Regions from separate parts of the Clostridium thermobutyricum genome, predicted to be linked through region 2. Evidence: riboswitches for the same ligand, from Rfam matches in the RefSeq annotation. Region 2 holds a riboswitch; each other region holds the start of a gene.

Region 1 (4,629 bases), 240 kb from region 2:
AAAATAAAAAAAATTAATATATACTGGAATTAAAATTAAAAGTGAGAATTTAAAGTATGAATAATAATAAAAAGTTATTTTTGTTTTTAGTGTTATTTATAGTATCTAATTTTATGCCATTTTATATTTATATAAATAATATACCTATTTATATCGTTTGGATGAGTAATGCAATTTTAACAATGTATTTACTTACGATAAAAAGTAAAAAATATATGATTTGGGGGATATTATTATCGTTTATTATAGAAAATATACATTACTATATGTGGTTTTCTAATAAAAACGATTTAAATTTTATAGTTTGTGAAATAATTATAAATTGTTTAAATATATTAAGTGCATATGTTATTTCTATACTTATAAATAAAAAAGGAAAATTACTTGATTCTAATTTAAATGAGATAATTAACATAACCTTTTTAAAGGTATTTCCAATAATGATAACACTAGGTATATTTATCCAGTATGTATATGTTTATTTTTATAATGGCAAGTTAGAGTTTGAATTTTATAATTTTGTATTATCAGATTTTCTAGGATATGTATTTTCTTTTTCAGTATATTATATAATTATCAAACTAGATAAAATAAAATTTACAACTAATTTTTATATTTTTGTTGTAATTATATTCTTGTTTAACTTAAAAGAGGTTTATTATAGAAATGTTTTTGATATGAATAGATCTCACTTAGAATATGTATCTCTATTTATACTTGTTTTAGCATGTATATTATTAAAACCAGAAGAATTTATAATATTAATAGTAGAAGATTTCATAATTTCATTTTTTATGGTTAATCTTTTTTTAGGAAGATTAAATGGATATCTTAAAGAACATCTAGTATCAGATTTACAATTGTTTTATGTAGTAGTATTAACAACCTGTTTTTTCTTAGCAATTTTAAAAAATACAAATAAAGACTTAATAAAAGAGATAAGTATAAAAAATGAAAGATTAAAAGATGAAGCTAAAGAAAATAGAGAAATGCTTCAGAAAGTAGACATTTTAATCGATTCAATAAAAAATACTGCCTTTATTGCAGATGAAAACGGAGAGATAATATATTCAAATAATTCTTTTCATAAGCTTATAAAAGAAAAGAATATAAATTCAATTAGCTGTTTTAAAGAAATTTTAGAAGAGTTAGAGAAGCGAAAAATAAAAAATATAAGAAAAGAAATTATGATTGATGATATTTATGTAATGCAAGAAATATTTATGACCCGATATATGGACAAGCTATTCATATCTGGAATAGGTACTGATATAACTAGAATTAAAGAAGTACAAGAAAAATTAGAAAACGCAAAAGAGAATGCTGAAGAAGCTAATAGAGCGAAAACATCTCTTTTAGCAAGAGTAAGTCATGAGCTTAAAACACCTATGAATACTATATCAGGTATAAATTATCTTTTAGCTGAGACTATGTTAACTAAGAAACAAAGGGAATACACAAAAAAGATAGATAGAGCTTCAAATTTATTATTAAAAATGATAGATGATATTCTTTATGTTTCAAAAGAAAAAGAGACTAAATTAAAAACAGAAAAAAGAGTAATAAGCTTAAAAAAAGTAATAGATACAGTAATATTAATAAAAGAAGATGAAATAGAGAAAAAGTGTTTAGACTTTATAAAGGAAATAGATAAAGATATTCCTAAAAAGGTTTTATGTGATGAATTTAGATTAGAACAAATTTTTATAAATTTAATTGGAAACTCTATAAAATTTACTGAAAAAGGATATATAAAATTCACTATAAAAGTAATTAAAAGAGAAAGAAATTTATGTAAGGTTAAATTTATTGTAGAAGATACAGGAATAGGTATTTCTAAAGAAAAAATAGAAAAAATATTTGAACCATTTACTCAAGGAGATGAATCAATAACTAGAAAGTATGGTGGAACAGGATTAGGTTTAACAATATGCAAAAATATAGTTGAAGAATTAGGGGGAGAAATATTTGTTGAAAGTAAAGAGGGACAAGGAAGTAAATTCAATGTAATTCTTACTTTAGAAGAAATATTTATAAAGACTTCAAATGAGAAAATTCTAATAAAAAAATCTAATAAAATGTTAATACCTAAAAAGTTAAATGAAAATCTATTAGAAAGGGATATAGATCTTCAGGAAATAAAACTATATTTAGATAAATTAAAAATAGCAATTAAAAATGATGTAGGCGAAGCTATAGATATCTTTGATTATGTATATAGAAAATTAGAAAAAACAAAGTTTGAAGATGATATAGTCCAAATAAAAAAATTAATAGATGAGTTTGATTTAGAAAAAGCAACAGAAGAAGTAAAAAATTTAGAAAGTAAACTTTGAAAGTATAGGATTTATAAAGATGAATAGAAAGAATAATAAAATTTTAATTATTGATGATGTTTCAGATAATGTAAAAGTTTTAGTTGAAATATTGAAAAATGAATATAAAATAAATGTGGCATTAAATGGGGTTAAGGGAATAGAGCTTGCAAGGTCTTGGGGACCAGATTTAATATTATTAGATGTTATGATGCCAGAAATGGATGGTTATGAAGTTTGTAAAATATTAAAAAGTACGGAGGAGACAAAGCATATACCAGTAATACTTTTAACTGCATTAAGTAATATAAAAGATGAATATTTGGGAATAAGCTTAGGGGCTATAGATTATATAACTAAGCCTGTTCATCCTAAATTAATAAGAGCTAGAATAAGAAATTATATAAAATTAAAAGAATATAGTGATAACTTAGAGAGACTAGTTAATGAGAAAATAAAAGAGATAGAACAATTTAACAGTTCTTTTATTGATACTCTTGCACTTATTGCTGAAACTAGGGATTCAGATTTAGGATGTCATATTGAAAGATGCAAAGAATACGCTAAAGTCATGCTAAATTATATGGTAAAAATGGATAAATATAAAGATGTATTAAACTACGAAAATACATATGATATTATTAAAGCTGTTGCTTTACATGACATAGGAAAAATAGGAATACCAGATAATATATTACTTAAAAATGGGAAACTTACAGATGAAGAATTTGAGGTTATGAAAGGTCATTCTTATTATGGATATAAAATTTTAAAGAATGCAGAAGATAAATTTGGTGGAAAAGAAAATAAACTTCTTGCTTGTGCAAAAGAAATTGCTTATTATCATCATGAACAATGGGATGGAAATGGTTATCCATTAGGTTTAAAGCAAGAAGATATTCCTTTACCAGCTAGAATAATGATGGTAATTGATGTTTTTGATGCTATAGTAAGTAAAAGAGTTTATAAAGGTGCAAAAGATCCACAAGTTGCTGTTAATTTTATACAAGAATTTAGTGGCAAAAGATTTGATCCTGAATTAGTAAAAGTTTTTTTAGAAGTTAAAGATGAATTTTTTATTATAGCACACAAATATGCAGATGAAGAAATATAAAATTTTTTTTAAAAATAGTTGACAAACTGTTAAAAAAATAATATATTTATAACAAGAAATCGGAAAATTTAATAATTGCTTATCAAGAGTGGTGGAGGGACTGGCCCTATGAAACCCGGCAACCTGTAAATTAAAATATAGTATTTTTATATTTATTTTTACGTGGTGCTAAATCCTGCAACAAAATGTTGGGAGATGAGAGAAAAGTTAATAGGGTATATTCCATGCACTAGAGATTTGTTCTCTAGTGCATTTTTTAATTTTGGGGGTGGAAAAAAATGATAAAAATAACAAGTTTGGATAAGAGTTTTGGCAATAATAATGTTTTAAAAAATATTTCTCTTGAAATAAAAGAAGGAGAAATATATGGAATAATAGGTCATAGTGGAGCAGGAAAAAGTACTTTGCTAAGATGTATAAATGGATTAGAAGGGTATAATAATGGTTCTTTAACTGTTATGGGACAAGAAATAAAAGATTTAAATTCAAATGAAATAAGAAATTTAAGAAGAAATTTAGGAATGATATTTCAAAATTTTAATCTTTTAAATAGAAAAACAGTTTTTGAAAATATAGCACTTCCTTTAGAAGTATGGAAGTATGATAAAAAAGAAATTGAAAAGAAAGTACATGAGCTTTTAAAATTAGTTGGATTAGAGGAAAAGAAAAATAGTAAACCAAAAGAATTAAGTGGAGGACAAAAGCAAAGAGTTGCAATAGCTAGAGCTTTAGCATTAGAACCTAAAATTTTACTTTGTGATGAAGCAACTTCTGCATTAGATCCTAAAACAACAAAAGATATTTTAGAGCTACTTTTAGAAATAAATAAAAGATTAAATATAACTATAGTCATGGTTACTCATCAAATGGAAGTTGTAAAAGAAGTTTGCGAAACAGTAACTCTTCTTGATGGTGGAGTTGTAAAGTCACAAGGAAAAGCTAAAGATTTATTTTTAAAACCAGAAACTCATCTTAAAAAGTTTTTAGGAGAAGATGAAGACAATGTTCTTCCAAAGGAAGGAATAAATATTAGAATATTCTTCCCAAGTGATTTTTCAGAAAATGCAATTATAACAAAACTAGCTAGAGATTTAGAAGTTGATTTTTCAATAGTATTTGGAAAGCTTGAAAAGTTTAGAGAAGATATTTTAGGAAGTCTTGTTATAAATGTCAATGAAGAGGATAAAGAAAAAATAGTTA
Region 2 (4,629 bases):
ATTTAAACAGTGTTAAAGCTTTAATAAGCGAAAGATTGTTATTAGAGGATAGCAAGTTATTTTTTGAAATCATTGGCAAATATAAATAAGGGAAATAAATCACATATAAGTATAAAAGTTAAGTAATTGGAGAAAAACATAGAAAAATAATGATAATTTTGTTAAATAGCCTAATTTAAAGGTTGAAAATAATCCTTTATGAATATATACTAACTATTGTCGGTTGGACGTTGGTCTTCCGTAAATTAAATAAATTTTGGTGGGGTTCCCGAGTGGCCAAAGGGGGCAGACTGTAAATCTGTTGCAACTTGCTTCGAAGGTTCGAATCCTTCTCCCACCACCATTTAATTAAGGTCGCATAGCTCAGCTGGGAGAGCACCTGCCTTACAAGCAGGGGGTCACAGGTTCGATCCCTGTTGTGACCACCATTAAAAATAAAATGAAAACGTGCGCTGGCATGGCTCAACGGTAGAGCAGCTGACTTGTAATCAGCAGGTTGTAGGTTCGATTCCTATTGCCAGCTCCAAATAAGGTGGGGTTCCCGAGTGGCCAAAGGGGGCAGACTGTAAATCTGTTGCAACTTGCTTCGAAGGTTCGAATCCTTCTCCCACCACCAAACGCTAAGAAATATCTTAGCGTTTTTTTTATTAGAATTTTTAAATAAATGTAATAATATTATTATAGTAATAATAATAGATATAGTGAATAAATTTAAGAAATTACAAACTGTATATTAAAGAGAAAATATTAAAAACATTAAAAATATATAAATGAAATAAATGTTAAAAACTGACTACTAAGATATATTCTATGTTTATCTTGCTTAAGAAAAAATTCATATTTTCAAATAAAATTTTATTAAATATATAATGTGTTGACTTATTATATTTTAGTGTGTTACAATTTTCAAAGAAAATAAAGCAAATTAAATAACTAAACTCTTATCAAGAGAGGTGGAGGGAAATGGCCCTGTGAAACCCAGCAACCTACAGTAATTAATTTTAATTAATATGTGTGGTGCTAATTCCTGTAGATTTTATCTACAAGATGAGAAGAATAGGCAACTAGTTCTCTTCTTATCGAAGAGTTTTTTTATTATAAAAAAATTTTTATAGATTTGAAAGGAGAATAATGATATGAGAAGATTATTCACATCAGAATCAGTTACTGAAGGGCATCCAGATAAAATCTGTGACCAAATTTCAGATTCAGTATTAGATTCAATTTTAGCAAAAGATCCTAACGCAAGAGTTGCTTGCGAAACAGCTGTAACTACTGGAATGGTAATGGTAATGGGAGAAATAACAACTAACTGTTACGTTGATATTCCAAAGGTTGTAAGAGAAACAATAAGAGAAATTGGATATGATAGAGCTAAATATGGATTTGACTGTGATACTTGTGCAGTTATGACTACAATAGATGAACAAAGTGCTGATATCGCTATGGGAGTTGATGAAGCTCTTGAATCAAAAGAAGGTCAAAAAGATGAAGTTGAAGCAGTAGGTGCTGGAGACCAAGGAATGATGTTCGGATTCGCTACAAACGAAACTGAAGAATATATGCCAACTCCAATCGCTATGGCTCACAGACTTTCAAGAAGACTTACTGAAGTAAGAAAAAATGGAACTCTTTCATACTTAAGACCAGATGGTAAAACTCAAGTTACTGTTGAATATGAAGATGAAAAACCTGTAAGAATTGATACTATAGTTATTTCAACTCAACACAGTGACAAAGTAACTTTAGAACAAATTCAAACTGACATAAGAGAACATGTAATAAATGCTGTAATTCCATCAGAATTATTAGATGCAGAAACTAAATACTTCATAAACCCAACTGGAAGATTTGTTGTTGGTGGACCACAAGGAGATAGTGGATTAACAGGAAGAAAAATCATAGTTGATACTTACGGTGGAATGGGAAGACACGGTGGTGGAGCTTTCTCAGGAAAAGACTCAACTAAAGTTGATAGATCAGCTGCTTACGCTGCAAGATGGGTTGCTAAAAACTTAGTTGCTGCTGGTGTTGCAGATAAATTAGAAATACAATTAGCTTATGCTATAGGTGTTGCTAAACCAGTTTCAATCGGAGTTGAAACATTCAAAACTGGTAAAATATCAGATGAACAAATCGTTTCAATAGTAGAAAAAGTATTTGACTTAAGACCAGGTGCTATAATAAGAGACTTAGACTTAAGAAGACCAATCTACAAACAAACTGCTGCTTACGGACACTTTGGTAGAACTGATGTTAAACTTCCATGGGAAGAATTATCAAAAGTAGAAGAAATAAAAGCATTAATGAAATAATTATAAAAGGAGTTGATTTATTCAACTCCTTTTATTTTTGTAAAAAAGACTTTTTCTAAAATGAAAGAGTCTTTTTTATAAATAAAATGTATATTTGCTTCAAATAAGAACTTGGGAATATAATCCTTAAATAATTAAATAAATTTACAATGAATATAATAATTAAGTAAAGATAAATTTATTTAATTATTACAGAAATTATAAAAATTTAGATATATAAATATAATTAAATGTTATATAATGGAAAAAGGAGATTAGAAAAAGGGGAATTATTATGAGGATAATAGTAGATAGTACATGCGATTTACCAATAGAAATTATAGAACAATATGATATTAAAGTTTTACCACTTAAAGTTCTAATTGAAGATAAAGAATATTATGATAGAGTTACTATAGAATTAGAAGAAGTATATGAATATATGAGAAAGGGAGTTGTTCCTAAAACTTCTCAAGTATCACCAGTAAGTTTTTATGAAGTTTTTGAGGAGATGTGTGAAAATGGAGAAGATTTTATTTATCTTGCATTTTCAAGTAAGCTTTCAGGAACTCATGATTTAGGAAAAAGTATATTAAATGAATTTAAAGAGAAATATAAAAGTATTAATATGGAAATAATAGACACTAAATCAGGTTCTACGGCTATAGGGCTTTTAGTTTTAGAATGTATAAAAATGAACAAAGAAAATTTAGGATTTTTTGAAATATTAGAGAGATTAAATGAAAAAATAACTCATATAGAACATATCCTTACTTTAGGTGATTTAAATTGGCTTGTTAAAGGTGGAAGAATAGGAAAAACAAAAGGATTTGTTGGAACTATGTTAGATATAAAACCAGTTTTAGATCTTAAAGATGGAGAAGTAAATGTTGTAAAATCTATAAGAGGAAAAAAGAAAACTATAAATTATATCTTAGATATTTTAGAAGAGAGAGGGATAAAAAATAATAATTTAATAGGGATTAGTTATGCTGAAGATTTATCTATTGTTGATGATATTAAGAAAGGTATAACACAAAGGTTTGGAGAAAAAGAATTTATGATAAATAAAATAGGAAGTGTTTTAGGAAGTCATGTTGGATTAACTGGAGTAGGAATTTTCTTTTTTAATTATTAATTTTAAGACTATAAAAGCACATTTAAAAGCTTTTATAGTTTTTTTTATGTAGCAATAGGTATAGCTTTTAAATATAATATATTAGATTTCCATATAATTATCTAGGAGGAAAGCTTATGTTATGTAAGAGGTGTAAAAACTTAATAGAAGATGATTTGGACTCATGTCCATTTTGCGAATTAGATTTTAAAGAAGAAAATATAAATACTGAAGAGGAAAAATTACGAGATGATATAAAGGACAAAGTTGAATTAGAAAAGGTTAAAGATGTAGAAATAAAAAATATAGAAGTTGATGAAGTTTATGGTGGAGAATTAAAAGAAGTAGAAGAAAAAAATGAATACATTGAAGAAGAGTTAATAGAAAAAGAAACTGAGATTAATGAAAATGATTCTAAAGTTAAAGAAACTTCAGAAGAAAAAGATAAAGAGCCAATAGAATATGAATTAGAAGAAGGTAATCAAGATAAGTATGATTATCAATTAGAAAAAGATAATAAATATAATGATTATAAAGTTATAGGAATTGCTATTATATTATTAGCTATAATATTAGGATTAGTAATGTTATTTAAATAACAAAGAGGATGTAGTACATCCTCTTTTTTAAACTTCGTGTATAATTTTTCCGTTTATTATTACTTTTTTTACATTTATGTCTTCATCAAATAAAATTAAATCTGCGTCTAATCCTTCTTTTATTTGTCCTTTTTTATCTTCAACTTTACAGTGTCTAGCTCCGTTATAAGTAGCCATTTTAACTACTTCATATAATGGATAATCTGAATTTTTATAAACATTTCTTACTGCTTTATCTAGTGTTAAGATTGAACCTGCTAAAGAACCAGCTTCAAGTCTTGCTGCTCCTTCTTTAACAAAAACATCTTGTCCACCTAAAGAATATTTTCCATCAGGCATTCCGCAAGCCATCATAGCATCAGTTACAAGAAGAACTTTATCTGTTCCTTTTTGTTTATAAGCAACTCTTAATGATGGAAATGATATGTGAATTCCATCAGAGATAGTTTCAGTTGTTATATCTGAATCGAAAACAGCTCCAACTACTCCAGGTTCTCTATGAGCAAACCCTGTCATTGCGTTGAAAAGATGTGTTGCATGTGAACAACCACATTTTATTCCTTCCATAGCTTGTTCGTAATTAGCTTTAGTGTGACCTATTGAGCAAACAACACCTTTT
Region 3 (4,629 bases), 1.1 Mb from region 2:
AAAAAAGACCGATAAATTCGGTCTTTTTTATTTTGCCATTTTTTTAGAAACAGACATTATTATAAATGGAAGTACAAGTATAATTATAAATACTATTATTAATAAACTTGTATATGAATTAACTTGACTCTCTTTTACCCCACTTGGAGGAATAAATGAAATTATAAATGCTATAACAGTAAAAATTAATCCAATAATTCCTATAAATAATTTAATAAATTTATTTTTTGATATTCTATATTTTCTTTCTAAATTATCATATTTCCATGTTAATCTTATGTAAGCTAAGAAAAATAAAAAATATGCTGTAAGATATACTATAACTGTAAGAGTCATTGCCATAAAAAATGAATTATTTGAAGTCCCTGCCCCAAAAGTAATTATAAATGCCCATATAGTTACTAATACTCCTTGTATTATAAGTATATATGATGCTACATCATTTTTATTTCTTTTAGCTATTCTTTTATCAAAAAGTCCTTTTTCTCCTGCTAATGAAAGTCCTCTACTTGGACCTATTATCCATGCACTAACTTCTGCAATTGAACCAAGACAAAGTAAAATCGCTAATATTTTTACTACTATCTTAAAATTTCCAAAATGATTTAAAAGACTTGTAAAAGCTTGAAAAACACCTTGATTTAAGCTTAATTCTGATTTTGGTACAACCATTCCAATTGATAATGCACCTATACTACTTAAAAGTACTGCAAGTATAAGTAAAATTATTATTGCTCTTGGATAATCTCTTTTTGGATTTTTCATATCATTAATATGTGTTGCTGAAACTTCAAGTCCCATATATGAAAGCATAAATGATACTAAAACAACTAAAGAACTCTTATTATGTAAATTAGGGAAGAATGTATTTTTATCCATTACTAAATGTATAGGATATCCTTTAAATATATAAATGCCTGTAAGAATAAATAGAAATAATGCTGGAATTAATATTCCTCCAATAAATCCGATTTTAGCTATTAATGCAGTTTTGTTTATTCCTTTTAGCTGTACATAAGTAATAAGCCAAAATATAATTATTACAGATAAAAACTTTAATATTGGATTTGAATTTATCTCTTCAATTCCTGTGGCATAAGCTATAGCTCCAACTATAAAATAAATCATTGTTACAGCTCCTATTGTAAAAACTATAAACTGATAAAATATATGAGCAAACCCTAATTTTTTTCCTAATGTATTACTTGTCCAAGTAAATACTCCTCCCTCTTGGAAGTCTTCAACTGTTGCCATTTCTGCAGCACATAAACAAACTGGCAAAAACCAAAACAATCCACCAACTAATAAATAAAATATTGAATTAAATCCGCTAGTAGCGAATGTTGGATATTCATAAATTTCTATTAATATTGAACTTGTAAGAAATAAAAATCCAAACATACTTAAATTTTTTTTATTCATTTTTAACTCCTCCTTTATCTTTTGTTTCTTAAACCAAGAAGGAGAAAAAACAAAAGCTATCTTTTGATTTTTCAGACAAAAGATAGCTAAATATTCCTAAGTAACATACTCTTATCTCTCAGAAAATTATTTCTGCAGGATTTAGCACAATTCTCAAATTTGAGCTGTTGCTAGGCTTCATAGGGCCAGTCCCTCCACCTTCTTGATAAAAGATTATTTATTTATTCTTATTTTAAAATTATCTATATGATATTTCAAGTTAAATTTATGTGAAAATTTGAAATAAATTTTATTTTCTATTTAACACTTTTATATGGATACCTTCTAATATATCTAAAGTTTTTTCATGCATCTCTTTATCAAAACTCGCACATAAATTGGCATCAACTATGATATCACTATTTATATATGCATTTTGAAACATTACTACATTGCTTAAAAGGCACATATTTGTAACTATTCCTATTATTTCAATCTCAGTTATATCTCCAAAATCTTTTTTGATTTCACAAAGTGACTTAGGAGATATTCCAAAAGCTTTTTTCTCTAATAAAAATATTTCTTTATTATTTTTTACTATATCTTCTAATTTTCCATAAATACTATGTCCTTTTGTTCCCTTTATACAATGAATTATGGGGAAATTTTTTCCCTCTCTAGTTTCTAAATAATTTTCTCCATGAGTATCAAGAGTACAAATAACTCTATCTCCACTATTTAAATATTTTAAAACCTTATTGCATATTCCCTCTTCTAAATATTTAGCTTCTTCAAAGCCAGCTGATCCATCAACAAAATCTTTTTGATAATCTACAACTACTAATAACTTTCCCATATTTCCACTCCCCTTAAATAAATTTATATAAATATTATATTTTATATAAATAATAGAGACAATATAAATTTATACTGTCTCTATTATTAAAATTAGTTATTAAATAAACTATTTATTTGATTATTCATTTCATTTATTTGTTTATTCATATTATTTTGTATTTGTTGCATAACTTTATTTTCTGCTTGCATTTGCTTAGCTATATTATTTCTGATCTCTGTTCCAACTTTATTTTCATTATTAGCTATTTTTTCTACTAATTCTGTTTGTTCTTTAGTTAATTTTGAATCTTTTGAAACTATCCATTTATTATTGTCTTTATTTAGTTCTATATTATTTAATGTTACTTCTTTTTGATCTTTTCCTGCTAATTTATATTTTAAATCCATCTTTTCATTTTTTCCATCTGGATTTATACTTACACTTAAATTATCAAAGTCTTGTCCAAATAATTTTTGACCTAAAACATTTAATATATCACCATTATTGTTTTCATTATTAGTTTGAATTGTATTTTGTATTTGGGCCTTTTCTAGATTTTCTATTCTCTTATTTTTATTATATATTTCTACTCCACAAGCAATTATAGCAACTACTAAAATTCCAACAATAACCCAACTTATTATTAAACTTTTACGTTTCATAAATAATCACTCCTTTTTCTATTGTTTTTTATAATTATATCATCTTTAAATTGTTATTTTATCTATTTAATTTTTACTTAAGAAATCTTTAGTTTTATCTTAAGAATTATATTTTATCTTTACTGGATTCCCATAAATTTCTATAAAGATGCCCTTAAATGCTTTTATTTCTTCTTTATTATGAGTTATTATTATACAGGTTTTTCCTTTAGCTTTTTTCTTAATTAATTCAATTATATTTTTTTTATTATCTCTATCTAATCCATTAAAAGGTTCATCCATTAAAAATATATCTCCATCATATAAAATTGCTCTAGCTATATTAATCCTTTTTTTCATTCCACCACTTAATTCATAAGGATATTTTTCTAAAACATCTTTTAAATTCATTTCAATCAATAATTTTTCTATCTCTTTTCTATCCTTTAAAATTAATTCTAGATTTTTTTCTACTGTAATCCATGGAATAAGTCTATCTTCTTGAAATACATAAGAAACTTTTTTATTAGATTCTAAAAGTCTATTTTTTATTATGTTTAAAAGTGATGTTTTTCCTACTCCTGACTCTCCTATAATAAAATTAAATCCATTTTCTTTTATATTTATTTCAAAATCTTTAAACACTTCTTTTTTATAAGTTAAATTTATATTTTTAAAAATCATCTTTCTCTCCATATAATATAAAGTTTTTATTTATTATTTTTAAAATTATATCTATTATAAAAGTTATAAAAACTATTATTATTATCCATGCAAAAATTCCTACTGTATTAAAATTCATTTTGTCCATTTGTATTAAAGTTCCTATTCCATAATCAGGTTGTCCATAAACTTCTCCTGCAATTACTACTTTTAAAGTAAGAGAAATAGTTGAACTTAGTATATTAAATAAAGAAAAAATAATTTTAGGACCATATATATTTTTTATTCTATTTAAAAATGAAATTTTAAATGTATCGCACATCTCTATAAGTTCTCTATCAATATTTAATATAGATGAAATTATTACATCATAAAAAATAGGATATGAAATAAAAAACCCTATTAAAAATGGAGCAAAGCTTTTATCTACCCAAATTAATGCTATAACTATAAATGCAATAGTTGGAATTGATTTTATTAGTAAATTTATTGGATATAAAAAATTATATATGTATTTATTAAAGGCACTTATAACTCCTAATATAACGCTTATTAAAATGGCTATTAATACACTTATAAACCCTCTTAATATTGAGCTTGTTATTGAGTATACTACTTCTTTAGTAAATAAAATATTATAAATTTCTATTAAAATATTTTTTAAAGTTGGAAAATATATATCATTATTTATTTTTCTAGAAACTAAAAACCATATCAGCCCTAAAATAAGGACTGATATAGCCATAAGTCTTCTATCCTTCATAGAAGATTTTTTCATCTGGAACTTTTCCTCCTATTGATTTAGAATTTTCTTTTTCTAAAATTTCATAATACTTAATATATTCTTCTTTTGTTTCTTTAGCTTTTTTAAACTTTAAGTTACTATTTTCTATTGATTTTGAAGCTATATCTTTATTTATTTTTCCACCGTTATTAATAAATAACTCTACTACTTCATCTTTGTTTTCATTAGAAAATAAAATACTCTTCTCTACTTTTTCTAAAAATAAATCTATAAATTCTTTATCATTTTTTATTAAACTTTTTTTAGCTATAATAGTTGATTGCGGAAATCCTTCTTCTACA

Evidence for each region. A riboswitch is a leader RNA that binds a small molecule or an ion and turns the genes downstream of it on or off. The one in region 2 is predicted to bind S-adenosylmethionine.
Region 1: it holds a riboswitch for S-adenosylmethionine, as region 2 does, so the genes downstream of both, HMPREF1092_RS09435 (methionine ABC transporter ATP-binding protein) here and metK (methionine adenosyltransferase) in region 2, are expected to answer to the same signal.
Region 3: it holds a riboswitch for S-adenosylmethionine, as region 2 does, so the genes downstream of both, HMPREF1092_RS05330 (amino acid permease) here and metK (methionine adenosyltransferase) in region 2, are expected to answer to the same signal.

Annotation. Positions count from the first base shown of each region.
Region 1 is NZ_KB850956.1:2,016,920-2,021,548, reverse strand. Features, by position in the region: gene HMPREF1092_RS16510 (sensor histidine kinase) at 57-2,336, shown strand; gene HMPREF1092_RS09440 (HD-GYP domain-containing protein) at 2,356-3,429, shown strand; SAM riboswitch class I at 3,506-3,631, shown strand; gene HMPREF1092_RS09435 (methionine ABC transporter ATP-binding protein) at 3,708-4,629, shown strand, end outside.
Region 2 is NZ_KB850956.1:2,253,204-2,257,832, reverse strand. Features, by position in the region: gene HMPREF1092_RS10525 (hypothetical protein) at 1-89, shown strand, start outside; tRNA gene HMPREF1092_RS10520 (tRNA-Tyr) at 259-343, shown strand; tRNA gene HMPREF1092_RS10515 (tRNA-Val) at 353-428, shown strand; tRNA gene HMPREF1092_RS10510 (tRNA-Thr) at 452-526, shown strand; tRNA gene HMPREF1092_RS10505 (tRNA-Tyr) at 532-616, shown strand; SAM riboswitch class I at 939-1,054, shown strand; gene metK (methionine adenosyltransferase) at 1,137-2,315, shown strand; gene HMPREF1092_RS10495 (DegV family protein) at 2,590-3,432, shown strand; gene HMPREF1092_RS10490 (hypothetical protein) at 3,549-4,010, shown strand; gene nagA (N-acetylglucosamine-6-phosphate deacetylase) at 4,038-4,629, opposite strand, start outside.
Region 3 is NZ_KB850956.1:1,152,115-1,156,743, reverse strand. Features, by position in the region: gene HMPREF1092_RS05330 (amino acid permease) at 28-1,422, opposite strand; SAM riboswitch class I at 1,531-1,634, opposite strand; gene HMPREF1092_RS05325 (cysteine hydrolase family protein) at 1,712-2,257, opposite strand; gene HMPREF1092_RS05320 (hypothetical protein) at 2,350-2,901, opposite strand; gene HMPREF1092_RS05315 (ATP-binding cassette domain-containing protein) at 3,001-3,564, opposite strand; gene HMPREF1092_RS05310 (ABC transporter permease) at 3,554-4,321, opposite strand; gene HMPREF1092_RS05305 (ABC transporter substrate-binding protein) at 4,296-4,629, opposite strand, start outside.